DNA from 3 places in the Peribacillus sp. 05N428 genome. Region 1 is predicted to be linked to each of the others. Evidence: riboswitches for the same ligand, from Rfam matches in the RefSeq annotation. Region 1 holds a riboswitch; each other region holds the start of a gene.

Region 1 (5,924 bases):
AAAGGTACAGTCACAAATTCGCAAAGTGAGCATCATGAGTGATGATGAATTAATGACAGAGGCAAAAAATCTTGGAGCCCCTTTTGAAATTTTAAGAGAAATCAAACGCACAGGTAAATTGCCTGTAGTTAACTTTGCAGCCGGCGGAATTGCCACTCCAGCAGATGCTGCATTGATGATGGAATTGGGAGCAGATGGCGTTTTCGTTGGGTCTGGTATTTTTAAATCTGAAACTCCAGAAAAATTCGCATCCGCAATCGTTCAAGCGACTACATATTTCACCGATTATGAATTGATTGGCAAGTTGTCAAAAGAATTGGGCAGTGCAATGAAAGGCATTGATATTTCCAAACTAGCTCCGGCAGAACGGATGCAGGAACGTGGATGGTAATATGATAACGATCGGTGTTTTGGGATTACAGGGAGCGGTTGAAGAACACTTGAACCAAATCAAAGCTGCCGGCGAACAAGCAATTATAGTAAAAAAACCGGAGCAGTTGCAGGAAATCGATGGCTTGATCATTCCAGGCGGAGAAAGCACGACGATGAGGAAGCTAATGGATCGTTATGGATTTATGGAACCGGTCAAAACTTTCTTCGAAGATAAAAAACCAATTTTCGGTACATGTGCTGGGATGGTATTGGCGGCAAATGAATTGACTGGCGATGAGAAGGCCTATCTTGGACTAATGGACATTTCCGTGAAAAGGAACGGATTTGGACGTCAAAAGGATAGTTTCGAGGCTGAACTTTCAATCAAAGGAATGGAAACCCCTTATAAGGCAGTTTTCATCCGGGCGCCATTTGCTGATGGAATTGGAGAAGGTGTAGAAGTATTGGCTGTTTATGAAGAGAATGTAGTGGCTGCGAGACAAGACCATGTCCTCGTTAGTGCGTTTCATCCAGAATTAACAGGTGATGATCGTTTTATGCAGCTTTTCATTGAAATGGTGAAGACATCCGTAAGTAAGGCCGAATTGAAAACCTGCTAACCAAATGAAGCTGTCCTATTAATAGGACAGCTTTACTTTTGAAAGCTCAAAACTCTATAAAAATACATATTGCTTGAATTTACTATTCTTTACTTTTATAATAATAAGTAAGTGTTCACTTACTTATTTGGAAGGGAAATGTAAATGACAGCAAGAGTTGCAGTTATTACAGGGGGAGCAAGCGGTATAGGCCGAGCCACATGCCTGAAATTCGCAGCAAAAGGGGACAAGGTCGTTGTTGCGGATTTTAATGAAGAAATGGGCCGGGAAACCGTTGATCAGATAACAGCTAATGGTGGAGTGGCCATTTATGTTAAAACGGATGTTTCTAAGCAGGAAGATGTTGAATCGTTAATCAATAAAGCAGTGGAAACATACGGAAGGCTCGATATCATGTTTAATAATGCCGGCATTGGTGCGGGCGGTATGATCCTAGACCAAGATATGGAAGGTTACTACAAAACGATTGGAGTGAACCAGCACGGAGTGGCCTTTGGAATCATGGCAGCAGGACGGAAAATGAAGGAACTGGGTAACAAGGGAGTCATTATAAATACCGCTTCTGTGTTTGGCTACTTAGCTTCCCATGGGACTTTTGCCTATCAGGCGACTAAAGGCGCTGTAAGAATGATGACACAGACAGCAGCTTTGGAATTGGGTGCTTATGGCATTCGCGTTGTGGGCATTGCACCGGGCGGGGTTGACACTCCTATCATACAAGGTTATCAAGACATGGGAATCATTGATAAATTGAATGCAAGTCAAATGCGCGGTGAATTGATTAAGCCAGAAGCCATTACAAATGCCGTCTATCTATTATCGTTAGAGGAAGCGGATGCGATCAATGGAAGTGTAGTCATGGTCGATGACGGCTATGCATCTTTTAAGTGATTTTCATAAATAGAAAACATCGTCCCAACCAGACGATGTTTTCTATTTATGATATATGGGAATATTGAATTCTAATAGATCAAAGGTAATATTGACCGATTGGTACCAGCGATATATCATGGGAAATAGATGGGTGAAACCGGTCTTATCTTTATAAAAGAAGGTTGATATTTTTGAAAAAAGGGCAGCAAACCAAAGAACGAATCATAAATGTAGCCCGGACTCTTTTTGCCACTAAAGGTTTTGACATGACAAGAACGAATGAAATTGCCTCTGCATGCAATGTTTCCGAAGCTACTATTTACAAATACTTTGACAGCAAAAAAAATTTGCTTTTGGCTACAATTACCCCTAATGAAAAAGAGGAATTTGAAGATGGGACTAGCCATCTATCCACGGATGATCTAGTGGAGAATCATGTTACTACCATGATAAAAAAAATTCTTGAAAATAAAGAACAGTTTTCGATATTATTTAGGGAAACACAATTCGATCAAGATATTTCAAAGCAATATGTAGATCAGATTTTCAAGCCAAATGCCAGGCATATTGAAATACAGAAGAGAATAGATAGCGGAGAGATACAATATATCTCTGATATTATTTTATTTAATGTAGGGATCATTTCTTTCACATTGGCTTTATCTACACATTATGAGATCCATCAACAAAAAAAGGAGCCATATTTTACTTCTGAACGAATTAAGAGCATTGCTCAACTTTTGGTATATGGTATTCATGGGAAACAAAATCATACATAATGAAACGGTCATATTTAAGGGCATGAGCATCAAGCCGTAAATATGACCGTTTCTTTTTTCATTCAGAGTAGATGTCCAGAGTGTAAGATTTGACTTATATTTTTCAGACAATTACGATAAATGTATACTTCACGAAATGCTTTAAGAAAATTATATCTGGAAATCTTGTAACATTGGAGGGTATCAAATGAGCGATATCGTAATTTTATCAGGAAGTCCGGCTATTCCATCAAGAACGGACATTTCACTAAAACATATTCAATCATTAGTCGAAAATGCAGGATTTACTACAGCTTATTTCTCGATTACGGATTTCTCAGCAGATGATTTATTCCAAGGGAAATATAATAGCGAGGATATCTCAAAGCTTTCAGAGAGAATTCAAGCGGCCAGAGGAGTCATTATAGGTTCACCGGTTTATAAGGCTTCTTATACAGGTGTATTGAAAGCATTGATTGATTTGCTGCCAGAAGGTGCTTTTAAGGGGAAGCCGGTGCTGCCAATCATGATTGGTGGAAGTAACAGGCATCTATTGGCGATTGATTATGCGCTTAAACCATTAATTTCAATATTAAAAGGCGAGCCGCTGCAGGGGATTTATTTTGTTGATAAGGAAATAGATAAACAGAATCCAGAAAACCCGATCAATGATTTGCATTTAATTGATCGCGTCCAGAGTCAGGTTCAAGAATTTGTAGAAGCGATACAGTTAAGAAATTAATGACTTCAATAAATTAATTCCTTCTATAAAAAGACTGGAACCCTAGAAATTTTTTTTAGAATAACACGCGTCAATAATAGGCCTAATAATGAAAATAGACTCATTTTTTTGGAGACTTTATCTAAAAAGACGAGTCTATTTTCGCATTTATATGAACATAAAATCATAAATTGAATAGTGTGTATAAAAATAACAGTTCATCCATAATATTAAACCAAGTTATTTTATAAGAAAACTCCATTGACAAGGATTAAATATATGTTAATATTTAAAATAATAAAACTTATCCAGAGCGACGGAGGGAATTGGCCCTTTGAAGTCCAGCAACCTGCATGATGGATGCAAGGTGCTACCTCCAACAAAATGTTGATCATTTTGGAAGATAAGGTAAAGATATTTACCTTGCGATCTTTCCATCATGGAAAGATTTTTGTTTTTTGTGAAAATTTTAGGAAGACCATAACAATGTAAGTTTGTATGGAATTATATAAATCTAAGAAATTTAAAATAAAATATTCGCGGATTTTCTTAAAGGAGGAACTGGTTTGGATAAAGAGAATCAGCTTGAAGAAATTTTTGAACGACTTCAAGAAATGCTTAATTCAATGAAATATGGATCCATTACACTTATTGTCCAGGATGGTAAAATCATTCAAATGGAGAGAAATGAAAAACTAAGAATTAAATAAGGTATCTGCTGACTAGAAAAACTAGAGGCGGGTTTAACTGATATAAAGAGAGTATTGGTTAGATTCGTCTCTTTTTCCTAGATTCAAATAACCCGGGGAATATTACAACGGGAATTGATCAACAGTTACTCTAACCTGATACAGCAAGTTTTTAGAGGGGGCTACAAAGTTGGCTGCATTAATAAACTATGAAAATTTCAATACAGGGGACTTCCCTGTATTTCCTGCAGACAGTGAGACAAAAGGTGCTTTGGAAGTTCTGCAATGGGCGAATGACCATTATGGAGACAAACTGATTTATGCTTGCAGTTTTGGTATTGAAGGCATCGTGCTTACGGATTTATTGGCGAAGGTCAATCCTTCGGCTAAAATAGTTTTCCTTGATACAGATGTTCATTTTGAGGAAACTTACCAATTGATCGAGGAAGTGAAGAAGCGATATCCGAAGCTTTTGATCGAAATGAAGAAACCTGACTTGACGCTTGAGGAACAAGCGGCGGAATATGGCGATGAATTATGGCTTAGTGATTCCAATAAGTGCTGTAACATCCGTAAAATCGTTCCGCTTACAGATGTGCTTTCATCGGCAACAGCCTGGCTTTCGGGACTGCGGAGGGAGCAATCCGAAACAAGGGCTAAGACCGAGTATATCAATAAGGATAATAAGTTCAAATCAGTTAAAATATGCCCACTCATACATTGGACATGGAAAGATGTTTGGCGCTATGCCCACAAAAATGGACTTCCATATAATGTCCTGCATGATAATGGATATCCGAGCATTGGATGTAAAACGTGTACTGCACCTGCCTTCAATGCAGATGATTTACGCTCAGGCCGTTGGCAAGGAGCTCAAAAAACGGAATGCGGATTGCATTTATCTTAAATAAATAGAAATTATAGGCTTAAATAAATAGAAGCCATAGGGGGAAATTAGAATGACAATCAGTTTACCGCACGGAGGAACATTAATCGATCTTTGGGAACCAAAATATGATTTTAGTAAAATAACGAAGTCAATCGAAATCGATGAAATTGCTTTAAGCGATCTTGAATTGATAGGCACTGGTGCCTACAGCCCGATTAAAGGATTCTTTACAAAAAGTGACTATGAGACAGTGGTGAAGGATATGAGGCTTAGCAGCGGACATGTATGGAGCATCCCGATTACGCTGCCTTTGACCGAAGAAGCTGCAGAAAGCCTTACTATAGGTGAAGAAGTAACATTAACCCATGAAGGTGAAACTTACGGGGTTCTCTCCGTTTCCGATATTTACACTCCAGATAAGCAATTGGAAGCGACATTGGTATATCAAACAGATGATGAGAAGCATCCTGGAGTGAAAAATTTATATAACCGCGGGGATGTATATGTCGGCGGGGAAATAAAGTTGATCAAGAGAATAGAGCGTCCGCTATTTCAAGCTCATTATTTGGACCCAGTCGAGACAAGGAAGGCTTTCGCTGAAAAAGGATGGGAAACGGTTGTCGGTTTCCAAACGAGGAACCCTGTTCACCGTGCACATGAATATATCCAAAAGACAGCATTGGAAATCGTCGACGGTTTATTCTTAAATCCTCTAGTCGGTGCCACTAAATCAGATGACATTCCGGCAGATGTAAGAATGGAAAGCTATAAAGTGCTGCTTGATAAATATTATCCTAAGGATCGCGTCTCCCTTGCAGTTTTCCCTGCTGCCATGCGTTATGCAGGACCTAGAGAAGCCATTTTCCACGCGATGGTCCGTAAAAATTATGGTTGTACCCATTTTATCGTCGGACGTGATCATGCGGGTGTGGGCGATTATTATGGCACATACGATGCTCAAAAAATCTTTGGGAATTTCAATGCAGATGAGTTAGGGATCAC
Region 2 (5,924 bases), on a different contig from region 1:
GCAAAAATCTTGATCAAGAACAAGAAATCCTCTCCAACATTGCTGATATCACATCTCTTGCCTATGCAGCTGAATCCGTGGTATTGCGTACGGAAAAAGCAATTGCAGCTACAGGTCTGGAGAAGAACAAACAAAAAGTGCTTTACACGGAAATCTTCGTTCAGGAAGCTTTCAATGAAATAGAACAGCATGCAAAGGAAACGTTAATTGCGGTGGAAACAGGCGATACTCTTCGCATCATGCTTTCGTCGCTCCGTAAGCTGACAAGACACACTCCGATCAATGTCATTGCGAAAAAACGCGAAGCATCCGTCAAAGTAATCGAAACGGAAAAATATGCTCTTTAAGCAATAAGTCAGAATCCGTAAAGGGAATGCCCGAAAAGGCATTCCCTTTATTTCCTTTGATGAAATCGCATTGGAAATTCAAAAGACATTTCGTTGTATTGCGTGGTAAAAACGGGTATTCTATTGATAGGTGGTGAAATGATGGGCTTAACATTATATTGGTACCCAAAATGCGGTACATGCCGTAATGCGAAGAAGTGGCTGGATAATCATGAACTGCAATATGAAGCGATCCATATAGCGGATAATCCCCCTTCGCGAACTGAAATAGAACAACTATATAAAAACAGCAATTTGGAGTTGAAGAAGTTTTTCAATACTAGCGGTCAAAAATATCGGGAGCTAGGCTTAAAGGATAAGCTGAAAGAAGCTTCTGAAGCAGAGATGCTTGATATATTGTCCACAGATGGCATGCTTCTGAAAAGGCCGATCGTTACGGATGGCACCAAAGTGACGGTAGGTTTCAAAGAAGAGCAATTCGAACAGGTTTGGAACTGAAATTTCACGAAATATTTGGTTAATTCCTTACTTAAACAAACAATCTACCTTATAATGGAATAGATAAAATAAGATGTACATATGGAGGGTTAATTATGACAACAACACCAAAAGAACTTCGTTACACTAAAGAACATGAATGGGTCAAAACGGAAGATGGAACAGTGCGCATTGGAATTACGGCATTCGCACAGTCCGAGCTTGGGGACATCGTATTCGTTGAGCTTCCGGAAATCGGCGATGAATTGAAAGCGAACGAACCATTTGGAAGTGTTGAATCCGTTAAGACCGTTTCTGAGCTTTATGCACCTATCAGTGGCAAGGTTGTTGAAGTAAACGAAGATTTAAGTGACAACCCTGAATATGTAAATGAGTCTCCTTATGAAAAGGCATGGATGGTCGTGCTTGAACCATCTAATGTCAGTGATATTGAAAACTTGATGAGCGCTGAAGAGTATGAGAGTTTAATCAACGGTTAAAAAGAAAGGAGAGGGGGGACTGAAAAGGCCTGCTCTCTTTTTCATTTGTACAGTGGGTGAGTTGCGCACATAATTCGTGAGATGGAGTGATGACATGGAGTGGGGCGAATTCGATAAAGTGATCATTGTAGAAGGCAGTTCCGATAGAAGAAAAGTTGCCTCCGTTTTAAATGAAGATGTGGAAATAATATGTACGAATGGGACCATATCATTAACTAAGCTGGATGAATTAGTGGATGAATTGATGGACCGTGATGTTTATCTCCTTTTTGACGCAGATGAATCAGGAGAAAAGCTGCGGAAGCAGTTCCGAAGGGAAATGCCGGAAGCGAACCACCTGTATATTAATAAAATGTACAAAGAAGTGGAGAGCTCACCCGAACATCATATCGCAACTGTGCTCCTATCTGCCAATATGAATGTGAAAATGAAATTTCTAAGTCAAAGGGTGAACGACTAATTGATGCAAGAATGGAAAGAAGAAGAGTGTAAGCTTGCTGTTGAAAATGGGGAAACCTTTTGCTTATATTTATATACACCTTTATGCGGCACCTGTCAGGTGGCCTCCAAGATGTTGACGATATCCTTGGAGCTTTTTCCGGAATTGAAGGCAGGCAAAATGAATATGAACTATGTCCAAGCAATTGCCGAATCATATGAAATCGAAAGTGTTCCTTGCTTATTGCTTTTCAAAGAAGGGCAGCTGCACAAAAAAATATATGCCTTTCAATCCGTTCCTTATTTGTACGGATTGCTTAAGGAAATCAGCTAGGAAACCAATCAGAACCGCGGTTGGTTTTCTTTGTTGCTGACATTTGAATGAGAGAAGAGAAAAACAAAGAATATTCTAACAATTCATTGACTGATTTAATCTAAAATGCTATATTTTGAATTAAGTAATGGCAGAATTTAATAGTTCTTATCAAGAGTGGCGGAGGGACTGGCCCGACGAAGCCCGGCAACCGGTATAAATTTTTATATACGGTGCTAATTCCAGCAGAGTGTTGGCTCTGGTAGATGAGGTGTGTTCTTGAAACCTCTTCTTATTGAAGTGGTTTTTTTGTTTATAAAAAGCCAGATTTCATATAAATCCAACTAAATCCATAGAAAAAGGTGAAATTATATGTCAGAGAAAAAGTTGCGTTTCGAAACATTAAGTGTTCATGGCGGTCTCCAAGCTGATGAAACAGGTGCCCGTGCCGTTCCTATCTACCAAAGCAATGCATACTTGTTCAAGGACACCGACCATGCAGCGAATTTATTTGGCCTAAAGGAGAATGGCTATATATATACACGGCTTCATAATCCCACGGTCAGTGTTTTTGAGGAAAGGATGGCTTTATTGGAAGGCGGTATCGGCGGATTGGCAACGGCAAGCGGAATGGCCGCCATCTCACTTTCAATCCTGAATATCGCCGCTGCAGGGGATGAGATTGTTTCTGCCTCTACATTATATGGCGGTACGTATAACCTTTTTGAAAACACTCTTCCTAAATATGGGATCAAAGTGAAGTTCGTTTCTCCCGATGACCCTGAAAACTTCAAAAGGGCGATTACGCCAAGAACTAAAGCCATTTTTGCTGAAACGATCGGAAATCCAAGTTTGAGGGTGCTCGATATTGAAGCGGTAGCGGAAATTGCCCACGAAGCCGGCATACCTTTAATCATTGATAATACCTTCGCGACACCGTATCTTTGCAAACCAATTGATTTTGGAGCGGATATTGTCATCCATTCCGCTACAAAATGGCTTCTTGGAAATGGAACGACGCTAGGCGGTGTCATCGTGGATGGAGGGAAATTTGATTGGAACTCGCCGAACTACCCTGGCTTCACGGAGCCTGACCCAAGTTACGACGGTCTGGTATACGCCGAGGCAGTTGGACCTGCTGCATTCATAACGAAAGCCCGAGTCCAGTTACTCCGTGATTTGGGCCCAGCACTAAGTGCCCAAAGTGCATTCCAGTTTACGCTTGGACTTGAAACGCTGCATGTAAGGATGAAAGAGCATCTATCCAACACCAAGTCTGTCATAAACTATTTAAAAAACCATCCTGCCGTTACCTGGGTTTCACATCCTGGTGATGAGGATCATCCCGATAAAGCCCTTGCGGATAAGTATTTGCCAAAGGGAGCTGGATCTGTCGTGACATTTGGGATTCAAGGTAATCGCGAAGCTGGGGCAAAACTTATCAATTCGGTGGAATTATGGTCCCATGTGGCTAATGTGGGGGATGCGAAGAGCTTGATCATCCACCCAGCCAGTACGACCCATCAACAATTGAATGAGGCGGGTCTTGCGAAAGCGGGCGTAAGTGCCGATCAAGTCCGATTATCGATTGGGATTGAAAATGTAGACGACTTAATAGAAGATTTGGAGCAGGCAATTGAAAAGGCGACGAATATCGTCTCCTTGACTTCCAAATCGGTTTAAGTAAAGTTCCTGTTCATTCTTGTACTAGAAATAATATACATTGCGCTCCTTTTTTATCTATGATAAAATTTCTCCATACTAAAGAACTTAATGATGTACAAATATTCTATATATTAGCTCTTATCAAGAGAGGTGGAGGGATGTGCCCGATGAAACCCGGCAACCGACAAGGAGATTTCCTTGGAAAGGTGCCAATTCACACAAAGTTTAATCACTTTGGAAGATGAGAGGAAGGCCTGTTTCTTCACCTGCCTTTCTGCTCATGCAGAAAGGTTTTTTCTATTTTAATTGGGAAAACTTTTACATGATAGGAGAAACAGACTAATAATGTAGAGAAATCAACTAAGTTCATAGGTTTTATTGGATAAAAGAGGTGAGGGTTAATGATTACATTGACGAAAGTCAGTAAGCTGTTCCGAACAGGAAAAGGAAACAGTGAGACGATCAAGGCTGTAAATAATGTGAATGTTGAAATAAATAAAGGCGAGATTTTCGGTATCATCGGTTACAGTGGAGCGGGGAAAAGTACTTTGATCAGAATGCTCAATGGATTGGAAACACCGACAGAGGGATCCGTTGTGGTGGCTGAAAAGGAAATTTCAAAAATTAAAGGGGCTCAGCTCCGTAAGGCCCGTCAAGAAATCAGCATGATTTTCCAACATTTCAATCTATTATGGTCAAGGACCGTTCAGGAGAATATATCTTTCCCTTTGGAAATTGCAGGAGTTTCTAAACCTGAACGCACCAAGCGTGTGAACGAATTGATCAAGTTAGTCGGACTTGAAGGCAGGGAAAAGGCCTATCCTTCGCAATTAAGCGGAGGGCAAAAGCAAAGGGTGGGAATAGCCAGGGCTCTGGCAAATGACCCTAAAGTTCTGCTGTGTGATGAAGCGACTTCTGCATTGGATCCGCAGACTACCGACTCCATACTCGAATTGCTTGTTGACATCAATCAGCGTTTGGGATTGACGATCGTCTTGATTACGCATGAAATGCATGTAATACGTAAAATCTGCCATCGCGTCGCCGTGATGGAAAGCGGGCAGGTTGTTGAACAGGGTCCTGTCCTGGATGTCTTCAAGAATCCTAAAGAACAAATGACGAAGCGTTTCGTCCAACAGGTAACGGAACCGGAAGAAACGAAAGAAACGATGGACCATTTGCTCGAACGCTATCCAGCCGGCAAAGTGATTCAATTGACCTTTGTAGGTGATCATGCAGAAAGCCCATTGATCACCAAGCTTGTACGTAACTTCGAGTTGGATGTCAATATCGTTCAAGGTAAGATATCCCAAACAAGAAGCGGTTCATATGGAACATTGTTTATCCATCTAGATGGCAAAGAGGATGAAATGCTCCGCGCAATCGAATTCATTAGAGCACAGCAGGTAGGCGTGGAGGTGATTACTCATGCTTGAAGAATTATTGCCGAATGTTGATTGGGAAGACATCATTGAAGCTACGAAAGAAACGCTTTACATGACAAGCGTCTCTGTAGTGGCAACCTTTTTTATAGGCATAATACTAGGATTGATCCTTTTCCTGACAGGGAAGGGTAATATGTGGCAAAACCGGGCTGTCAACGGAGTCATGAGTGCTGTCGTCAATATATTCCGTTCCATTCCATTTCTTATTTTGATCGTGCTGCTCATTCCTTTCACTAAAGCGCTTGTCGGTTCCATGATCGGTGAGAACGCTGCACTGCCGGCACTTATTATCGGTGCGGCCCCATTTTATGCGCGTATGGTTGAAATCGGCCTCCGTGAAATCGATAAAGGTGTAATTGAAGCCGCTAAATCGATGGGGGCAAAAACGAGCACGATCATTTGGAAGGTCCTTCTTCCAGAGTCGATGCCTGCCCTTATTTCCGGGATTACGGTAACATCGATTGCATTGGTTGGATATACCGCGATGGCCGGGGTCATCGGCGCAGGCGGGCTTGGTAATCTAGCCTATTTGGACGGCTATCAAAGAAATCAAAATGACGTTACGCTTGTAGCGACGATCGTTATTCTAATTATCGTCTTCATAATTCAAATTATTGGAGATGTGATTACATCTAAATTGGACAAAAGATAAAGGGAGATGAATAGGATGAAAAAGTTTTTAGGATTTGCATTAATCTTAGTGTTATCTATCGCTTTGGCTGCTTGTGGAAGTGAAAAG
Region 3 (5,924 bases), on a different contig from region 1:
GATTCCGTGAATTTTGACCTCGGCCGGGAGCTGCTGACGCAAAGCATTAATGCCATTGAACAGCTGAATCACCCCGTCAAGTGCATTCACGCCTTCTTCAGGTGCAGCTGCTGCATGTGCAGACTTCCCGTAAAAATGAAAATCAAGGGGGTCGACAGCCAAAAACGGACTTGTTACCCCCGTTTTTCCTGCAGGATGGATAAGGATGGCCGCATCCACCCCATCAAATAGACCGTGCTTCACAAAGCTTCCTTTTGCACTTCCATTCGGCCCGCCCTCTTCAGCCGGTGTTCCGAAAACGATCACCTCTCCGCCCGTTTCCTCCAGCACTTGAGCCAGGGAAATGCCTGCCGCCACACTCGTTGTGCCGATGATATTATGGCCGCAAGCATGGCCTAAACCCGGCAATGCATCATACTCGGCTAAAAAGGCAATTGTAGGTCCTTTCTTTGAAGAGGTTTTTTTGGCGATGAACCCTGTTTCATGCCCGGCAATATTGCGGGTCACTTCAAATCCTTCATTTTGAAGTATTCCGGTTAATGTATCCGAAGCGAAGAACTCTTGATTTCCAATTTCAGGTTTAGCATGAATGGCTTGGCTCGTTTCGATATATAATTCGGAATGAAGGTCGATATGATCTTCAATGATTTGCTTATGCTGCTTCAGCACTGATTCTCTCGCCATGTCTTAATCTCCCCTTTTTCTTGAATCCATCCATTACTTTTCATTAGCTGGTTTTGTCCAAGCATCCTGGTAATTCACTAATTCATCTACAGAAACATAGGCAGGAATGGTGTTTCCTTTAAACGTTTTTTCAATGAACGCTTCCACTTCTTTCGATTGATAAAGCTCCACTAATTTTTGCAGCTCAGGACGATCGGCATTACCCTTTTTAACTGCAATGATATTAATATATGGTTTCGCCGTTTTACTTTCATGGAATAAAGAATCTTTTAATGTAAGGCCTGCTTCGACGGCAAAGTTATTATTGATGGCTGAAGCATCGGCATCATCCAATAGACGCGGTGTATTGCCGGCAGCAACAGGCTGGATTTTCAAGTTTTTCGGATTTTCCTTAATGATTTCCAATGATCCCGATCCATTGAATTCTTCTTTCAATGTAATCAATCCAGCTTCCTGAAGCAGGAGCAGTGCACGGCCAAAGTTTGTTGCTTCATTCGGAACGGCTACCGTAGCACCATCCGGAAGATCTTTGAGACTTTTATGTTTTTTCGAATAAAGGCCCATAGGTGCAATGACAGTCGACCCGATGGCCTCCAATTTCAGATTTTGATCTTGAACGAATTCATCGAAATAGGCGACGGTCTGGAATGAATTGGCATCAATTTCACCTTCGCTTAACGCAAGGTTCGGTTGGATATAATCATTGAAAGTGACCAGTTCGATATTAAGTCCGTCCTCTTTCGCCAAGTCGACAATGTATTCCCATGTTCTCGTATCCCCGCTGCTGACACCGACTTTCACTGTTTTCACATCACCCGAACTCCCTGATGCACCCTCTTCATTCCCGCATGCTGAAGCCACGATGGCCAATGCCAATACCATGATCGTTAATAAGATTTTTTTCATTTTTCCTGCCTCCTGTTAGTTTTATCTTCTTCTGATTTTTCTTGAAACAAAATTCCCGGTGGATTGCAATAATTGAACGATGATCACGAGTGCCGCTACTGTGACAATCATCGTCATCGTATCGAACCTTTGATAACCGTAAGCCAAGGCTAAATCCCCGACCCCGCCTGCACCGACGGCACCTGCCATCGCCGTAGATCCAACAAGCCCGATTGTCGCTGTTGTAAATGTCAGGATCAACGAGCTAAGTCCCTCGGGAATCAAAAAGTGGTAAATGATTTGCCATGTTGTCGCCCCCATCGCCTGAGCTGCCTCGATGATCCCTTTGTCCACTTCCAACAGTGAGTTTTCCACAAGCCGGGCAATATAAGGAGCCGCGTAAAAGATAAGCGGAACAATGGCCGCATTCGTTCCGATCGCACTGCCGACAATCATTCTTGTAAACGGAATGAGTGCTACAAGCAAGATGATGAAAGGAACGGACCGCAGGATATTGATGATCGGGTTCAATACATTAAAAATCCATTTATTCTCCAGGATGTGACCCTTTCTTGTAATGACAAGCAGGATACCGAGCGGAAGCCCGATCAATCCGGAAAATATCAATGAGATGGCTACCATATAAAGTGTGTCACCGAAAGCTGTCGACAGCTGCTCTGCCGTTATTTCCATTCCCCAAAGCGTATTACCCATTTATACTTGCACCTCCTGGACGAGAATCCCCTCATCTTTAATATATTGATAAGCCTTGTCGACCTCATTTTTGCTCCCCGTCACTTCGATGATCAAATTCCCGAAAGGAGTTTCCTGGATTTCAGAAATATTGGCTGATAAGACACTTAAATGAACATCATATTTCTTCGAGATGGTTGAAAGTAAAGGAGTACCCGAAGTAGTTCCAATAAAATTAATTTTCCAAATAATCGGGATATGGGACCCTATGCTTTTTAAGAAACTTTGTGGAATTTCGTCATGTATGACCGTTCTCACGAAGTTTTTTGCAATATCCGTTTGCGGCTTGGCAAAAACTTCGAAAACCGAACCTTGTTCAACAACGCAGCCGCCCTCCATGACCGCTACCTTATTGCAAATTTCCCGAATGACAGACATCTCATGAGTGATTAGCAAAATGGTGATATTGTATTCTTTATTAATTTTTTTTAAGAGCTGCAGAACTGCACTCGTTGTTTGTGGATCCAATGCCGACGTAGCTTCATCACACAATAAGATCGATGGATTCGTAGCCAACGCCCTCGCAATGCCGATCCGCTGCTTTTGCCCGCCGGATAATTGTTCCGGATAACTCTTTGCTTTGCTCGATAAGCCAACGAACTCCAATAGCTCGCCTACACGTTCTTTGATTTCCTTAGCTGGAGTTCCCGATAAAACCAGCGGCATGGCAATATTATCAAAAACAGTTTTTGAGTTTAGTAAGTTGAAATGCTGAAAGATCATCCCGATTTTTTTCTTTTCTGCCCGTAATTCCTTCGGGCTTAATTTGGTTAAATCCTTGCCCCCAACAACCACCGAACCATCTGAAGGATGTTCAAGCAAATTGACCAACCTGATCAACGTACTCTTTCCGGCCCCGCTATAACCGACTACCCCGAATATATCCCCCTTTTCCACTGTCAAATCAATGCCCTTCAAAGCCTCGACAGTCTGTTTCTTTGTTTGATAAACCTTTTTAACACCTTGAAACTCAATCATCCAATCTCCCCCCATGCTGTTTATTTGTACGAATTCCTTATCCAGAGAGAAGAGCTTTGCAACGCTTCATAATGATAGGGTTAAATTTTCGAAATTCACGAGTAAAACTGCAAAATTCACGAGTAACTGCACCAATTCTCCAAATAACCATATACATTTTGAATAAACAAAAGAGGCCTCTTCCGTCATCAGACAGAAGAGGCCTCTTTTAGACATAAAAAAGAGTAAACTCTTAAATTAATTATCTAAGAAAAGCTCCTTCTTATCTTTCAAACTTTCGTCCGTTGGAATTAGCACAGTATTTTTACAAAAGTAAAAACCCGCTGCCGAGGTATCATAGGGCCAAGTCCCTCCACATCTCTTGATAAGAATTAACGTTATATTTAATTATGTCCTTCACTATATATTCTAATTTCGCTAAAGTCAACCATATTTTTCATCGCTATAAATAGTTTCACAGTATAGTGAATCGATACTTTTTAATTATATTAATATAATGATTTACTCATTCTCCATACAGGGTATTTTTCATTTTCTTCCCTTATCTTCACCATGCCTGAATTCGTATATAAAGAAATCGCCCTTTGATTATCCGGAGAAACCCTTAGATGATATTCGGTTACATTAAATTGCCTGAAAAAGTTTTCTGCGTAGCGAACCAATTCCTTGCCAAGGCCTTTACTGCGGTATTCGGGAATAAGATAAAATAGATTCACATAGCCAATTTCAGTTCCTTCATACTCCCGAATTTGAAGTTCCATTTGTCCAATCGGTTCTTGGTCCTTTTCAATGATCACCTGTCCATCCGGAAATTTGCGGACCCTTTCTTCCATTCGTTGCAGATAGGCATGTTCATCTCCAAAACCAGCATCAGTTCCAAAACTTACAACAAAGGAATCTTTCCGGAAATTAATGATAGTATCTTTATCTTTGTCCGTATCAATGGTCCGAAAGATCAACTTCATCCACCCCTATCATTTTAGTGAAATAGTTTTCATGCTAGGAAAACTCATGTACCTTTCAAAATTTAAAAACTTTCTTTTTCATAAAAAAAAAGCTTAAAGGAGCCCTTTTGTTTTTGTACCTTGATGAAAAAACATTTGCCATCTTCCATTCGCACATTTCCAGATTGAACTTCTTAAGGTATGTTCCAGCTTATCTTCATCAAAAATCCGGTATGTAGTTAGCACGGTATCATCAGACAATGGATGCATCTCAAATTGACTTAATGTCATGTTCACCGCTCCGGCTCCCTCTTGCCCCATAAAATCGCTTTTTGACCATATGTTACCCGAACTGCCGAACTCAAAGAAATCATCTTTCAATAAGGATGAAAGCACTTCTGGAGATGTACGAACTTCAGATTTTAACAATTTCTCCTCCAGCTGATACAAATGCTCTTTTAATAATTAAGATTCCCTGTCCATTCATCTTGTCCTCCTTTTTCAACCATTTCCCTCGAAGAAACGAAATAGGAAAATCGTGAATAATTAATACGTAGATTTTCAGTAATTCATGAACCATGCGATTTAAGTTTTTTTATCCAGCTGCTTGCTGATTAGCAGTTGGCTCATCTTGCGGTCAGCGGCATTTTCTCGTTTTTAACCGTTTTTGCCGTCCCCATTATATTACTATTTTTAGCTGGCTTACTTCGTAACTGGACTCACAACAGATTTCTAAGTAAACCATTTATTCCACAATACTAGCGGCCATTCCTTTTTTACCTCTAAATATTTACTCCCGCAACCCATAAAAAAAAGGAGCTGCAAATGGCAGCTCCTTTCTTTGGGCATCCGGTTGTTCTCCCATCAGTGTTATCGTGATAGGGTTCCTTGCAGACGATTGGTTTCGGCGATTACTTTTTCTTCATCGATCGTTAAGCAGCGGCCATCTTTCACGACCATTTTGCCATCGATGTAAACATCACATACGTCATTTCCGCGTGCTGCATAAAGCAGGTGCGAATAGGCTTCACTCAGTGGCTGCAGGTGTTCTTTGTTATATGGGTAAATGGTGATGAAATCTGCTTTTTTACCAGCTTCCAGTGATCCTGTGTGACCCATGCCTATCGCTTCGGCACCCATTCTTGTGGCCATGGCGAGTGCTGTTTGTGCAGGGAATTTTGTGGCATCCTTATACATTCCTTTTTGCAGTAATGCGGCTGTCCTCATTTCTTCGAACATATCGAAGTTATTATTGGAGGCGACGCCATCTGTTGCCACTCCCACTTTAATGCCTGCATCAAGAAGGCTGACAACATCTGCTATCCCAGATCCGAGCTTCAGGTTACTGATTGGATTATGGGCAACGCGAACATCATGCTGTTTTAGGATCGCCCGCTCTTCATCATTAAGGACCACTCCATGTGCCATGACGGTAGGCTGATCGAACAGGCCTAGACGGCGAAGGTGCTCGACAGGACGGGATCCGTAACGTTTTTCGATGTCGAGGATTTCAAAGTCCGTTTCCGATACGTGGATGTGCACCATCAAATCATTCTCTTTTGCAATTCGTGCACTTTCCATGATTGCTTCAGGTGTGCAGGCATATGGGCTATGCGGTGCGACCATGGTAGTCAGGCGGCCATCGGCAAATGCTTTATAGTTTTTTGAAAACTGCTCAGC

Evidence for each region. A riboswitch is a leader RNA that binds a small molecule or an ion and turns the genes downstream of it on or off. The one in region 1 is predicted to bind S-adenosylmethionine.
Region 2: another riboswitch for S-adenosylmethionine. It lies ahead of AC1DIV_RS09355 (methionine ABC transporter ATP-binding protein); the one in region 1 lies ahead of AC1DIV_RS07125 (YezD family protein).
Region 3: another riboswitch for S-adenosylmethionine. It lies ahead of AC1DIV_RS20635 (methionine ABC transporter ATP-binding protein); the one in region 1 lies ahead of AC1DIV_RS07125 (YezD family protein).

The regions. Positions count from the first base shown of each region.
Region 1 is NZ_JBFTMS010000005.1:129,483-135,406, forward strand. It holds gene pdxS (pyridoxal 5'-phosphate synthase lyase subunit PdxS) at 1-391, shown strand, start outside; gene pdxT (pyridoxal 5'-phosphate synthase glutaminase subunit PdxT) at 396-992, shown strand; gene AC1DIV_RS07110 (SDR family NAD(P)-dependent oxidoreductase) at 1,137-1,883, shown strand; gene AC1DIV_RS07115 (TetR/AcrR family transcriptional regulator) at 2,057-2,644, shown strand; gene ssuE (NADPH-dependent FMN reductase) at 2,832-3,365, shown strand; SAM riboswitch class I at 3,646-3,754, shown strand; gene AC1DIV_RS07125 (YezD family protein) at 3,911-4,054, shown strand; gene AC1DIV_RS07130 (phosphoadenylyl-sulfate reductase) at 4,224-4,940, shown strand; gene sat (sulfate adenylyltransferase) at 4,993-5,924, shown strand, end outside.
Region 2 is NZ_JBFTMS010000007.1:93,850-99,773, forward strand. It holds gene AC1DIV_RS09325 (acyl-CoA dehydrogenase family protein) at 1-347, shown strand, start outside; gene AC1DIV_RS09330 (arsenate reductase family protein) at 489-845, shown strand; gene gcvH (glycine cleavage system protein GcvH) at 941-1,324, shown strand; gene AC1DIV_RS09340 (toprim domain-containing protein) at 1,419-1,784, shown strand; gene AC1DIV_RS09345 (thioredoxin family protein) at 1,788-2,096, shown strand; SAM riboswitch class I at 2,241-2,348, shown strand; gene AC1DIV_RS09350 (O-acetylhomoserine aminocarboxypropyltransferase/cysteine synthase family protein) at 2,448-3,758, shown strand; SAM riboswitch class I at 3,876-3,988, shown strand; gene AC1DIV_RS09355 (methionine ABC transporter ATP-binding protein) at 4,142-5,176, shown strand; gene AC1DIV_RS09360 (methionine ABC transporter permease) at 5,169-5,837, shown strand; gene AC1DIV_RS09365 (MetQ/NlpA family ABC transporter substrate-binding protein) at 5,853-5,924, shown strand, end outside.
Region 3 is NZ_JBFTMS010000026.1:11,848-17,771, forward strand. It holds gene AC1DIV_RS20620 (M20 family metallopeptidase) at 1-684, opposite strand, end outside; gene AC1DIV_RS20625 (MetQ/NlpA family ABC transporter substrate-binding protein) at 718-1,590, opposite strand; gene AC1DIV_RS20630 (methionine ABC transporter permease) at 1,612-2,262, opposite strand; gene AC1DIV_RS20635 (methionine ABC transporter ATP-binding protein) at 2,284-3,300, opposite strand; SAM riboswitch class I at 3,560-3,671, opposite strand; gene AC1DIV_RS20640 (GNAT family N-acetyltransferase) at 3,789-4,265, opposite strand; gene AC1DIV_RS20645 (nuclear transport factor 2 family protein) at 4,359-4,694, opposite strand; gene AC1DIV_RS20650 (amidohydrolase family protein) at 5,115-5,924, opposite strand, start outside.